DNA from 3 places in the Streptomyces sp. GL_148 genome. Region 3 is predicted to be linked to each of the others. Evidence: riboswitches for the same ligand, from Rfam matches in the RefSeq annotation. Region 3 holds a riboswitch; each other region holds the start of a gene.
The links. Region 3 has a riboswitch for cyclic di-AMP ahead of AC3IYI_RS15860 (transglycosylase family protein). Riboswitches for the same ligand answer to the same signal wherever they lie in the genome.
Positions count from the first base shown of each region.

Region 1: linked by a shared signal. The riboswitch ahead of AC3IYI_RS29865 (M23 family metallopeptidase) and the one ahead of AC3IYI_RS15860 (transglycosylase family protein) in region 3 are both predicted to bind cyclic di-AMP.
Region 2: linked by a shared signal. The riboswitch ahead of AC3IYI_RS33505 (peptidoglycan DD-metalloendopeptidase family protein) and the one ahead of AC3IYI_RS15860 (transglycosylase family protein) in region 3 are both predicted to bind cyclic di-AMP.

Region 1 is NZ_CM174396.1:6,535,751-6,539,584, forward strand. Features, by position in the region: gene AC3IYI_RS29855 (M16 family metallopeptidase) at 1-66, shown strand, start outside; gene AC3IYI_RS29860 (M16 family metallopeptidase) at 87-1,454, shown strand; cyclic di-AMP (ydaO/yuaA leader) riboswitch at 1,695-1,853, shown strand; gene AC3IYI_RS29865 (M23 family metallopeptidase) at 1,866-2,660, shown strand; gene AC3IYI_RS29870 (GntR family transcriptional regulator) at 2,883-3,548, shown strand; gene AC3IYI_RS29875 (HPr family phosphocarrier protein) at 3,817-3,834, opposite strand, start outside.
Region 2 is NZ_CM174396.1:7,417,055-7,420,888, forward strand. Features, by position in the region: gene AC3IYI_RS33495 (aspartate aminotransferase family protein) at 1-701, shown strand, start outside; gene AC3IYI_RS33500 (tyrosine-protein phosphatase) at 753-1,574, opposite strand; cyclic di-AMP (ydaO/yuaA leader) riboswitch at 1,899-2,096, shown strand; gene AC3IYI_RS33505 (peptidoglycan DD-metalloendopeptidase family protein) at 2,099-3,094, shown strand; partial or broken gene AC3IYI_RS33510 (DNA glycosylase AlkZ-like family protein) at 3,164-3,457, shown strand; gene AC3IYI_RS33515 (PP2C family protein-serine/threonine phosphatase) at 3,809-3,834, opposite strand, start outside.
Region 3 is NZ_CM174396.1:3,500,772-3,504,605, forward strand. Features, by position in the region: gene eno (phosphopyruvate hydratase) at 1-620, opposite strand, end outside; gene AC3IYI_RS15860 (transglycosylase family protein) at 933-1,625, opposite strand; cyclic di-AMP (ydaO/yuaA leader) riboswitch at 1,628-1,800, opposite strand; gene AC3IYI_RS15865 (transglycosylase family protein) at 2,077-3,180, opposite strand; partial or broken gene AC3IYI_RS15870 (cytochrome P450) at 3,324-3,497, opposite strand; gene AC3IYI_RS15875 (hypothetical protein) at 3,574-3,774, opposite strand.

The DNA.
Region 1 (3,834 bases), 3.0 Mb from region 3:
GACGACGACACCGACCTCACCGAAGAGACCGACGCGAGCGACGAGAACGAAGGGGCGGAGCAGTGAGCGACACCGCAGCCGTCACGATGACCTTCCACCCGCGCCCCGAGGCCGGCGAGCCGCAGCCGTGGGCCTTCCCGGCCCCCGAGCGCGGGGTCCTGGCCAACGGCCTGACCCTGCTGCGCTGCCACCGCCCGGGCCAGCAGGTGGTCGCGGTCGAGATCAACCTCGCCGCCCCGCTCGACGCGGAGCCCGAGGGCCTGGACGGCGTGGCCACGATCATGGTCCGCGCCCTGTCCGAGGGCACCGACAAGCGCTCCGCCGAGGATTTCGCCGCCGAGCTGGAGCGCTGCGGCGCCACCCTCGACGCGCACGCCGACCACCCCGGCCTGCGGGTCTCCCTGGAGGTCCCGGCCTCCCGCCTGCACAAGGCGCTGGGGCTGGTCGCCGAGGCGCTGCGCGCGCCGGCCTTCGCCGACGCCGAGGTGGACCGCCTGGTGCGCAACCGGCTCGACGAGATCCCGCACGAGAGCGCCAACCCGCAGCGCCGCGCCGCCAAGCAGCTCTCGAAGGAGCTCTTCCCGGCCTCCCTGCGGATGTCGCGCCCGCGTCAGGGAACCGAGGAGACGGTCGCCCGCATCGACTCCGCGGCCGTACGCGCCTTCTACGAGGCCCACGTGCGCCCCGCGACCGCCACCGCGGTGGTCGTCGGCGACCTGACCGGCATCGACCTGGACGCCGTCCTGGCCGACACCCTGGGCGCGTGGACCGGTGACACCACCGCCCCGCGCCCGGTCCCGCCGATCACCGCCGACGACACGGGCCGCGTGGTCATCGTGGACCGGCCCGGCGCGGTCCAGACGCAGCTGCTGATCGGCCGCATCGGCGCCGACCGGCACGACCGGGTCTGGGCGCCCCAGGTGCTCGGCACGTACTGCCTGGGCGGCACGCTCACCTCCCGGCTGGACAAGGTGCTGCGCGAGGAGAAGGGGTACACCTACGGCGTGCGCGCCTTCGGCCAGGTGCTGCGCTCCACCGCCGACGGCAAGGGCGCCTCGATGCTCGCCATCAGCGGCTCGGTGGACACCCCCAACACCGGCCCGGCCCTGGACGACCTCTGGACGGTGCTGCGCACCCTCGCGGCGGGCGGCCTGACCGACGCCGAACGGGACGTGGCCGTGCAGAACTTGGTGGGCGTGGCCCCGCTGAAGTTCGAGACGGCGGCCTCCGTCGCGGGCACGCTCGCCGACCAGGTCGAGCAGGAGCTTCCGGACGACTACCAGGCGCAGTTGTACGCGCGGCTCGCCGAAACCGGGACGGTGGAGGCCACTTCGGCGGTCGTCAGCGCCTTCCCGGTGGACCGCCTGGTCACGGTCCTGGTCGGCGACGCCTCGCAGATCGAGGAGCCGGTGCGGGCCCTCGGGATCGGCGAAGTGACCGTGGTCGTCAACTGACCGTCCGTTGACTGCCGACGGGTCACCAACTGGCCCGTCGCACAAGGGGATCCGGCAAGGGACTCCGGCGGCTTGTCCGCTGGAGTCCCTTTTGCCCTTTCCTGTCCCTTTGGTGGTGTGGTTGCTTGTATGTGGTGTGGCGTATGCAACAAAAAGGCGTGTCTGTTTGGCGATTGACTGATGATCCGCCTAGCGTCGGCCGTGCTGTCCGTCAGTTGTAACCGCCGCATCCGCGGCACCGGGCAGTGATCGCCGAGTCCCCGTCAGGCGCGAGCCTGGGGAGCCGGGGACCCACTTGTGTCCCTGGGGTGAATCGGACCACCTCGCAAGAGGGGCCCGTAGGAGACCTTCCTGCTCCGAACCCGTCAGCTAACCCGGTAGGCGAGAGGGAAGGAAAGGATCAGCCCCTTCATGGCGTTTGGCAGTAGTGCCGCCGGTAAGCACCGTGGTTCGAGCCGTATGAGCCGCAGGACCGCCGGCTACGCCGGCATAGCCGCCCTCGCCGCTACCGGCGTCGTGGGCTCCCTGGCCGGCCCCGCGTTCGCCGCGGACAAGTCCCCCTCCATGGAGGACACCGGCGCCCTCAACACCATCGTGGTGGCCGACGAGCTCGCCGGTGACGTCGAGGCCCAGGCCCAGTCCCAGCAGCGCGCCGCCGAGGCCGCCGCCGCCAAGGCGCAGGCCGAGGCCGACGCCCGGCAGCGGGCCGCCGAGGCCAAGGCGAAGGCCGAAGCGCAGGCCAAGGCCGAGCGTGAGGCCGCCGAGCGCGCCGCTCGCGAAGAGGAGCGCAAGCGCCTCAACACCTTCGTGTCCCCGCTCGACAACACCTATGTCAGCACCCAGTACCACGCGGGTGGCGGCATGTGGTCCTCCGGCAGCCACACCGGCATCGACTTCCACGCCGCCTCCGGCACCGAGGTGCACGCCGTGGGCCTCGGCACCGTGGTCGAGGCGGGCTACGGCGGCGCGTACGGCAACAACGTCGTCATCAAGCACGCCGACGGCACGTACACCCAGTACGGCCACATGTCCTCGCTGAGCGTCTCCGTCGGCCAGCAGGTCGTCCCCGGCCAGAAGATCGGCCTGTCGGGCTCCACCGGCAACTCCAGCGGCCCGCACCTGCACTTCGAGGCCCGCACCGGCGCCGACTACGGTACGGACATCAACCCGGTCACGTACCTGCGCTCGCACGGCGTCACCGTCTGACCCGCTCGCCTCACCGCACGTCTTCCGCGAAGGCCCCGGCTCTTTGAGAGCCGGGGCCTTCGTCGTGCTTCGTGCTTCGTGCGCGCGCTTCGCGCTTCCTGCTTCGTGCTTCCTGCTTCGCGTTGTGTGAATGTTTCGTATTTCCGGCCGCCCTCGGAAATTATCGTGTGTTGCAATAGAGTCGCAACGCGCACAGCCCTACGAAAAGGCGGAGGTCCGGTCTTGCGTATTCCCGCGCACACGGTATGCACAGCGATCCGCGACGACATCGTCTCCGGGGTGTTCGGGCCCGGCGGCCGGCTGACCGAGGAGGTGCTGGCCCGCCGCTACGGAGTCTCCCGCGTCCCGGTGCGCGAGGCGCTGCGCACGCTGGAGTCCGAGGGGTTCGTGACCACCCGGCGGCACGCGGGCGCCTGCGTGGCCGAGCCGACCGAACAGGAGGCGGCCGACCTCCTGGAGCTGCGGATGCTCCTGGAGCCCCTCGCGGCCGCCCGGGCGGCCCGGCGGCGCAGCGAGGCCCACCTCAAGGTGCTGCGCGGCCTGGTCAGGCTGGGCCAGGAGCGGGCCAGGAGGGGGCAGGGGGAGGATCTGCGCTCCCTGGGAGGCTGGTTCCACGAGACGCTCTCCCAGGCCTCGGGCAGCCCCGGGCTGATCACGCTTCTCACGCAGATGCGGCACAAGGTGGCCTGGATGTACGTGGTGGAGGCCCCGGTGCGGCCCGTGGAGTCCTGGGCGGAGCACGGCGCGATCGTCGATGCGGTGGCCCGGGGCGACGCCGAGCGGGCGCGGGCGCTGACCGCGGTGCACGTGGACCGGGCGGCGGGGGCGCACCGGATGCGTGTGAGGACTTTGCAACCTGCCGTAAACACGGCAAGCGTTCCGCATTAACAAGCGCCGCATACAAAGGGGAGATATCCGGGCCGGGGTAATTGACGCCCGCGCCTCGCGCTTTATTCCGCCGCCGGAATTCGGCCCCTCAGTGGTGTGTGTATTTCCGCCCGGGCCGACGGGTCGACGGGCCGCGGGCCGACCGGATTTCCCCGCGGAAAAGCAGCGAAGCCGTTGCCCTCGACCGGGGCGGTCGGGGGCAACGGCTTCGCCGTGCAAGTCCTGCAAGTCTGCAAGTCTGCGAGTCCTGCGGGTTGAACCCGAAGGGTCAGACGGTCTCGGGAAG
Region 2 (3,834 bases), 3.9 Mb from region 3:
GGGGGGCGCTGCTGATCGCGGACGAGGTGCAGACCGGCCTCGGACGGACCGGCGACTTCTACGCCTACCAGCACGAGGCCGGAGTCGAACCGGACCTGGTCTGCGTGGCCAAGGCGCTCTCCGGCGGCTACGTGCCGGTCGGCGCGACCCTGGGCAAGGACTGGATCTTCAAGAAGGTCTACTCCTCCATGGACCGGGTGCTCGTCCACTCCGCCAGCTTCGGCTCCAACGCGCAGGCGATGGCGGCCGGGCTCGCGGTCCTGTCCGTCATGGAGGACGAGCAGGTGGTGGCCGGCGCCCGCGCGATGGGCGACCTGCTGCACGGGCGGCTCGCCGCGCTCGTGGACGAGTACGAACTGCTCCACGAGGTACGGGGACGCGGGCTGATGATCGGCATCGAGTTCGGCCGGCCGTCCTCGCTGGGTCTGCGGAGCCGCTGGAGCATGCTGCAGGCGGCGCGCAAGGGGCTGTTCGCGCAGATGGTCGTGGTGCCGCTGCTGCAGAAGCACCGGATCCTCACGCAGGTCTCCGGCGACCACCTGGAGGTGATCAAGCTGATCCCGCCGCTGATCGTGGACGAGGCGGACGTCGACCGGTTCGTCGGCGCCTTCCGCGCGGTCATGGACGAGGCCCACGGCGGCGGCGCGCTGATGTGGGACTTCGGGCGGACGCTGGTGAAGCAGGCCGTCGCCAACCGCTGAGTCAACCGCTGGGCCGGTGGCTCGGCGGGCGACGGCCCACCTCGTGGGGCGTCAGTCCAGCAGCCGGTCGCGGAGCCTGTCGAGGGTCTCGGGCGTCAGCCCGAGACCCTCGGCGAGGTAACGCTCCACGCCGCCCCACTCCTCGTCGATGGTGTCGAAGGCCGTGGTCAGATACGGGGCGCGGGCGTCGAAGAGCGGGGCGAGCAGCTCCATCACCTCGGGGGCGCGGGCCTCGGGAGAGTCGCTGCCCCGGCGGACCCGGTAGCGGTTGTGGGGGGCGTTCGACTCCAGGTAGTCCGCGAGGATCGCCTCCCGCCCGACGCCCAGCGCGAGCAGGGTGACGGCGATCGACAGGCCGGCCCGGTCCTTCCCGGCGGCGCAGTGCATGAGCGCCGGGACGCTGTCCTCGGCGAGCGCGTGCACGACCCGGCTGTGCTCGGCGGTACGGGTCAAGATCATCGACCGGTACGAACGGGACATCCGCGCGGCGGCCTTGCCCTCGCCCAGGATCTCGCGGAGCTGCGCCAGGTCCCCCTCGCGGACCATCTTCCAGAACTCCCGGCCGTCGGCCGGATCCGACAGCGGAATGCCGACGTTGCGCACGCCGGGCAGCTCCACGTCCGCACCCTCCAGCGCGTGGTCGGCGTCGTTGCGGAAGTCGAAGACGGTGTGCAGTCCGAGCGAGGCGAGGAAGTCTGCGTCGGTTTCGGTGGCATGCGCCAGATGTCCGCTTCGGAACAGTCGTCCTGACTTGACCCTTCGGCCGTCCGCGGTCGGCAAGCCGCCCACGTCGCGGAAGTTGCGCACTCCGGTCAGGGCCGGCGCCGGCGCCGCCGGATCGGTGTGCGTGCTCTGGGGTATCTGCTGGGTCACAGGGCTCCTCCGTGTCGTCCGTGCGGTCGTCGTCGCACGTGTCCGAATTGCGCTACTTGCGGGCAACTTGCCATAGCGAGAGGCGAGATCGGACGCGCCCCCGTGAGCCAGATCATACGGTGACGGTGAGTGGCTGATCGCGAATGGCGAATTGCCTTGCTGGGGCGGTTGTTGAAGGTGCGGAATGGACGGAGGGTGACCGGAATTCCGGCGGCCCGTCATCTTCAAGATTCTGTTGGGGAATTCATGACTTGTTCCGCGTGGCCGGGCTCGATTACGTTCGCGATCGATCCGGACGGACCGCCTAATCCTGCCGCCGACCGGAAACCGCACCCGACTATTCACGCGCGTGGCAGGAGCGGGGGAACCAGGTAAGCCGCTGTTCCGGATCTCCGGTCGAGATCTTTATAACGGGACAGCTCGGGGTGAAGCCGTACATGTGCTGTTCACCGGCACGGAGGCGGCCGGACATCTCCAGTCCGAACCCGACAGCTCACCTCGCAGGCGTCGGAGAGGAATTCGACATGTCCGGAACGGGTAAGCACCGCCGTCCCAAGTCCCGCTCGATATCCCGCGGGTTCGCCGTCGCGGGCACCGGTGGCGCGGCCCTCGCGCTTCCGCTGCTCGGCGCCACCGGCGCCCATGCCGCGGGCGTCCCGGCCGCCGCTCCGGTCAAGGCTCCGCAGGTGGGGGCCGCGCTCCAGGCTGCGCCCGCCGCCGCGCCCGCCGCGGCGCAGGCCGCTCCCACCGTCTACACCGTGGTGCCCGGCGACTACCTCTCCAAGATCGCCGCGGACCGGCACCTCGCCGGTGGCTGGGAACAGCTCTACGCGGACAACCTCGAGGCCGTCGGCACCAACCCGTCGCTGATCCACCCGGGGCTCAAGCTCACGCTCGGTGCGAAGGGCTCGGCTCCGGCCGAGTCCGCGCCGGCGGAAACGCCGAAGCCGGCCAAGAAGTCCGCTTCCTCCGCTTCCTCCGCTTCCTCCGCTTCCTCCGCTTCCTCCGATTCCTCCGATTCTTCCACTTCCGGCGATTCGTCGGATTCCTTCGACGAGGCCGCCGCGCCCGCCGCCAAGGCACCCGCCGAGCAGCAGCAGGGCGGCTCCACGTCGACCGGCTTCGTCGCCCCGGTCGGTGGCGGCACCTCCACCGCGTACAAGACCGCCGGCTCCATGTGGTCCAGCGGTTACCACACCGGTGTCGACTTCGCCGCGAGCAGCGGCACCACCGTCAAGGCGGTCGGCGCCGGCACCGTGGTCTCCGCCGGCTGGAGCGGCGCGTACGGCAACGAGGTCGTCATCCGGCACGCCGACGGCAAGTACAGCCAGTACGCGCACCTCTCCCAGCTGTCCGTCTCGTCCGGCCAGGACGTCACCGGCGGGCAGACCATCGGCCTCTCCGGTTCCACGGGCAACTCGACCGGCCCGCACCTGCACTTCGAGATCCGTACCGGGCCCTCCTACGGCTCGGACATCGACCCGCTGGCCTACCTCCGGTCGAAGGGCGTCAGCATCTGAATCCGAGGCGCTGTCCGAGGTGCCGGTCAGGCTGCCCGTTTCGACGGGGGACTGGACGGTCGTCGTGGCATGAAGGTCAGCGCAGGGGAGCTCAACCGCTCCACGCTCGCACGGCAGTTGCTGCTGCGGCGCGAGGTGATGGACGTCGGTGACGCGGTCCGCCGGGTGGTCGCCCTGCAGGCGCAGCACGCGGCCTCGCCGTACCTCGCGCTGTGGAACCGGCTCTCCGGCTTCGACCCGGCGGACCTCGACGCCGCCTTCACGGGGCGCGAGGTCGTCAAGTCGACCTTGATGCGGCTGACCCTGCACGCCCGCGCCGGCCGCGCACGGTACCGGCGGACCCGGAGGCGGCGGAGGAATCCCTGCGGACGCTGGTCATGCGCTACCTGGAGGGGTTCGGGCCGGCGTCGGCGGCGGGATCGAGGCGACCGCCTTCCACCCCCTGCGGGAGGAGGTCTGGGAGGCGCTCGCCGACGAGGCCCGGGGGCTGACGGCCTTCCTGGCCGACCGCGAACCGGAGGTCTACCGGCGGTACGGCCACTGGTGGAGCAAACTGCCGAGCGCCGAGACCCGGCTGCTCGTCTGAGCCGGGGCCGGGACCGGAGGGGGGTCCCGGTCCCGCTTGCCCCACTCGCGCAGGTCGGAAGAAAGGCCTGCTGCGGGGTGGTGACACGGTCGTCGCGCCGGCTGCGCGGGCCCGCGTACCGGCCCGCTTCATACGAGCCGGTCGATGAGGATCA
Region 3 (3,834 bases):
TCGTCGCCCAGGCCGGTGGAGAGGCCCTTGGTGTGCAGGACCTTCTTGAGGGTGTGGTAGACCTCGGCACCCCAGCGAAGGGCCTCGGAGAAGGACTCCGCGCCGATCGGGGCGATCATGAACTCCTGGATGTCGACGTTGGAGTCGGCGTGCGACCCACCGTTCAGGATGTTCATCATCGGAACGGGCAGCAGGTGCGCGTTCGGGCCGCCGAGGTAGCGGAAGAGCGGCAGGTCCGAGGCCTCGGACGCGGCGTGCGCGACGGCGAGGGAGACACCGAGGATGGCGTTGGCTCCGAGGGAGCCCTTGTTCTCGGTGGCGTCCAGGTCGATCATCGCCTGGTCGATCAGGCGCTGCTCGGTGGCGTCGTAGCCGACGAGCTCCGGGCCGATCTGCTCGATGACGGCGAGGACGGCCTTCTCCACGCCCTTGCCCATGTAGCGGTTGGGGTCACCGTCACGGAGCTCTACGGCTTCGAACGCTCCGGTGGAGGCGCCGGACGGGACTGCAGCACGGCCGGTGCTGCCATCGTCGAGGCCCACCTCGACCTCGACCGTGGGGTTGCCTCGGGAGTCCAGGATTTCCCGGGCTACGACGACGTCGATGGACGGCACGAGCATCTCCTTCTGGGATGTGACGCTGGGTGTGCGGTGGCATGTCAGGCCGTGGGATGGCCTTGCCGCTTAGAGCCTAACCGCCTCGGGGCACTCGGCCAGCCGACCGCCCGGGTCCTGGGACGAAAAAGGGCCTGAATGCCCCTCTTACAGGACATAGGGCTCTTGATCACCGGTCGTTCCGGAGGGTCCGTCAGGCCGGAGACACCTGCACACAGCACCGCCCGGCACGCAGGGTGTTGCGCGCCGGGCGGTGGAATTACGTGGTGGAACTACTGCGTGTCGTCGCGAAAGTAGCCACGACCGTTCTCACAGGTTTCAGCTGAGCTTCAGCTTCTGGCCCGGGAAGATCAGGTCGGCGTCCGAGACGATGTCCTTGTTGAGCTCGAAGAGCTTCTCCCAGCCACCGGACACGTTGTTCGCGTCGGCGATCGCACCCAGCGTGTCGCCGGACTTGACCGCGTAGGAGCCGTTGCCCGTCTTGGGGGCTTCGGTCTTCGGCGCGGCGGCCGGACGCTCGGAGCGGGTGGTCGGAGCCTCGACGCGCTTGGTCTCCTTCTTCGGAGCCTCGGTCTTCTTCTCCTGCTTCGGCTGCGTCTTCGGCTTGGTGGGGGTCTGGGCCGAGCCGCCGGTGTAGGAGGAGTTCGACAGGCCCACGCCGCAGTGCGGCCAGGCGCCCTTGCCCTGGCCCTTGAGGACCTTCTCGGCGATGGCTATCTGCTGCGACTTGGAGGCCTGGTTGGCCTGCGCGGCGTACGTCTTGCCGCCGTACGCGGCCCACGTGGAGGACGAGAACTGCAGGCCACCGTAGTAGCCGTTGCCCGTGTTGATGGACCAGTTGCCGCCGGACTCGCACGAGGCGACGCGGTCCCACTCGCCAGCGGTCGCGGCGGAAGCGGTGCCCGCAGCCATCAGGGGAGCCGCGACGGCGACACCCGCGACACCGGCCAGCGTGACGATGCGGACGGCCTTGGAGCCGCGACGGTGCTTGCCCTTGCCGGAAAGCAGCATGGAGTTCTCCTCACCGACGCCTACGAGGTGAGCTGTCGGGTTCGGGCGAGTGAGTGCCCGGCCGAGCGACCTAGCGCTTGGCTTAACCCCTAGCCGGCTGAAGTGACCGTCTCTCAACGGCCGCCACCGGCGCCTACCTTGGTTCCCCCGCTCCTGCCTTCGGCGCTTTACGCGACGAGTGTTCCCTCCGTCCGCCGGCAGGATTCGGCGATGCGGTCGAAGGAGCCCGCGGTGGCGAGCGATTCAGAAGGTAGACAGGTCTCCCCCCGATGTTCAACGAGCGACATCGGGGGGAGACGGTGCCTACTTGCGCTCCCCGGAAGGGCGTTTGCGCAGGTGAGGGCGGGGTTTGCGGAACCCTGCGGGCGGGACACGCCAGTTGACCTGAAGAGACACATGTCTCACTTACAGAAAACGGACAATCAGCTGGTTCCGGGCGCCTCAAGTGTCCTTATTGATGCGTTAGATCCAGGTTCTGGCCGGGCTTGATCAGGTCCGCGTCGCCGCCGATGACCTGCTCGTTGGCCTCATAGAGACCCTTCCAGCCGCCCTTCACTCCGTTGGCGTCCGCGATCGCGATCAGGCTGTCGCCCGCCTTCACGGTGTACGTCGGGTCCGACGCGGCGTCAGGCGCGGCGGGCGTCTCGACGGCGGCCGGGCCGCGGTGCTTGCCGCCGCCCTCGGACGCACCGGGGGTCGCCGGAGCGGTCGGGGAGGCGGACTCGCCGGGTGCGGCCGGAGTCGTCGGGGCCGTGGGATCAACCGGGTTGACCGGGTTTGACGGGTTCCCCGAATTGCCCGGGTTCGTCGGCTTCGTCGAGTTCCCCGGGTCGGACGGGGTCACCGGAGCCGTCGGGTCCACCGGCAGGGTCGGACCCACCGGCAGGGTCGGATCCGCGGACGGCGGTGCGGGAGTGGTGGGGTCCGCCGGCGCCGTGGGGTCCGTCGGGCTCGTGGGAGGCGTCGGGTCGCCCGGGAGGCCGGGAGGCGACGTCTGGGGGTCCGGCGGGGGCATGACGGGCAGTTCGCCGGGCACGCCGATCGGATAGTCGGGCAGCACCGAGGCCGACGGGCCCGGACCCTTCTGCGACGGGGCCCCGAAGTCCGTGGACGGCTTGCCCGAGCCGGTGTGCGGCACGGAGTCGTCCGGGCGGGACGGGGCGGGGGCGGCGGATCCGGAACCGCCGGGCAGGCCCGGGTCCACCTCGGCGGCGGGCGCGTCCTGCGTCAGACCGGCCTGCACCGCGCACAGCGGCCACGCCACGGGGCCCCGGGAGGCCAGGACCCGTTCGGCCACAGCGATCTGCTGGGAGCGGCTGGCGAGGTCGGCGCGCTCGGCGAAGTCGAGCCCGCCGGCGCTCTTCCACTCCTCCTGGCTGAACTGCAGCCCGCCGTACGCGCCGCCGCCGAAGTTGGCGCTCCACGTACCCCCGCTCTCGCACTCGGCGACCTTGTCCCACGTGGAGGTCTCCGCGGCGCTCGCGCCGGTGGCCGCGAGCAGCGGCAGGGCGAGTGCGGTGCCGGTGATTCCGGCGGTGACGACAAGTGCGGGCACTTGTCGGGGGCGTCTGTGGCGGCCGTTCCCGGAACGCATGAGGCTGCACCTTTCGCATAACGGCGGGGTAACGGCAGAACCTAGCGGCCTTCGAACGCCAGTCACAAGTTTGGGCAGCGAACTGACTTCCGGTCAGGCGGGTTTCAGGCGTTTTGGGCGGTTGATTCGGCCGTGAAGCGGACCGGAAGCGTCCGCAGCCCCCGCATGATGAGCCCCCCGCGCCACCGCAGCTCCTCGACAGGCACGGCCAGTTCCAGATCGGGCAGCCGCGTCAGCAGCGTCGCGAGCCGGAGACGACTCTCAGGGTCTCCGCCACACGCACCGTCACTCGCAGCGGCGGGATCGTCGGCCTGACGTACACCGGTGTCCCCGCGCGCTGCTCGTTCAGCCGCGTCACCAGCAGCGGCCATGCCCCCTGCTGACGCTCCGCACGCCGGTCCGCTCCTCCTCCGCCACGTCGGCGGGTACATCCTGCTTCGCGGCCACGTGCCATTGCGTCACTGGGCAGCGCGTGCCGGCCTTCTTCTTGAAGCGGTGGCTCTCCGTCTCGACCCGGACCGCGAACAGGCTGAACAGTTCCGCCTTCTCTTCCAAGCCGGGAGTCCCCGGGCGCAGTCGCGTACCGAGAAGCCGCTCCTGGGAGCACTCCTCACC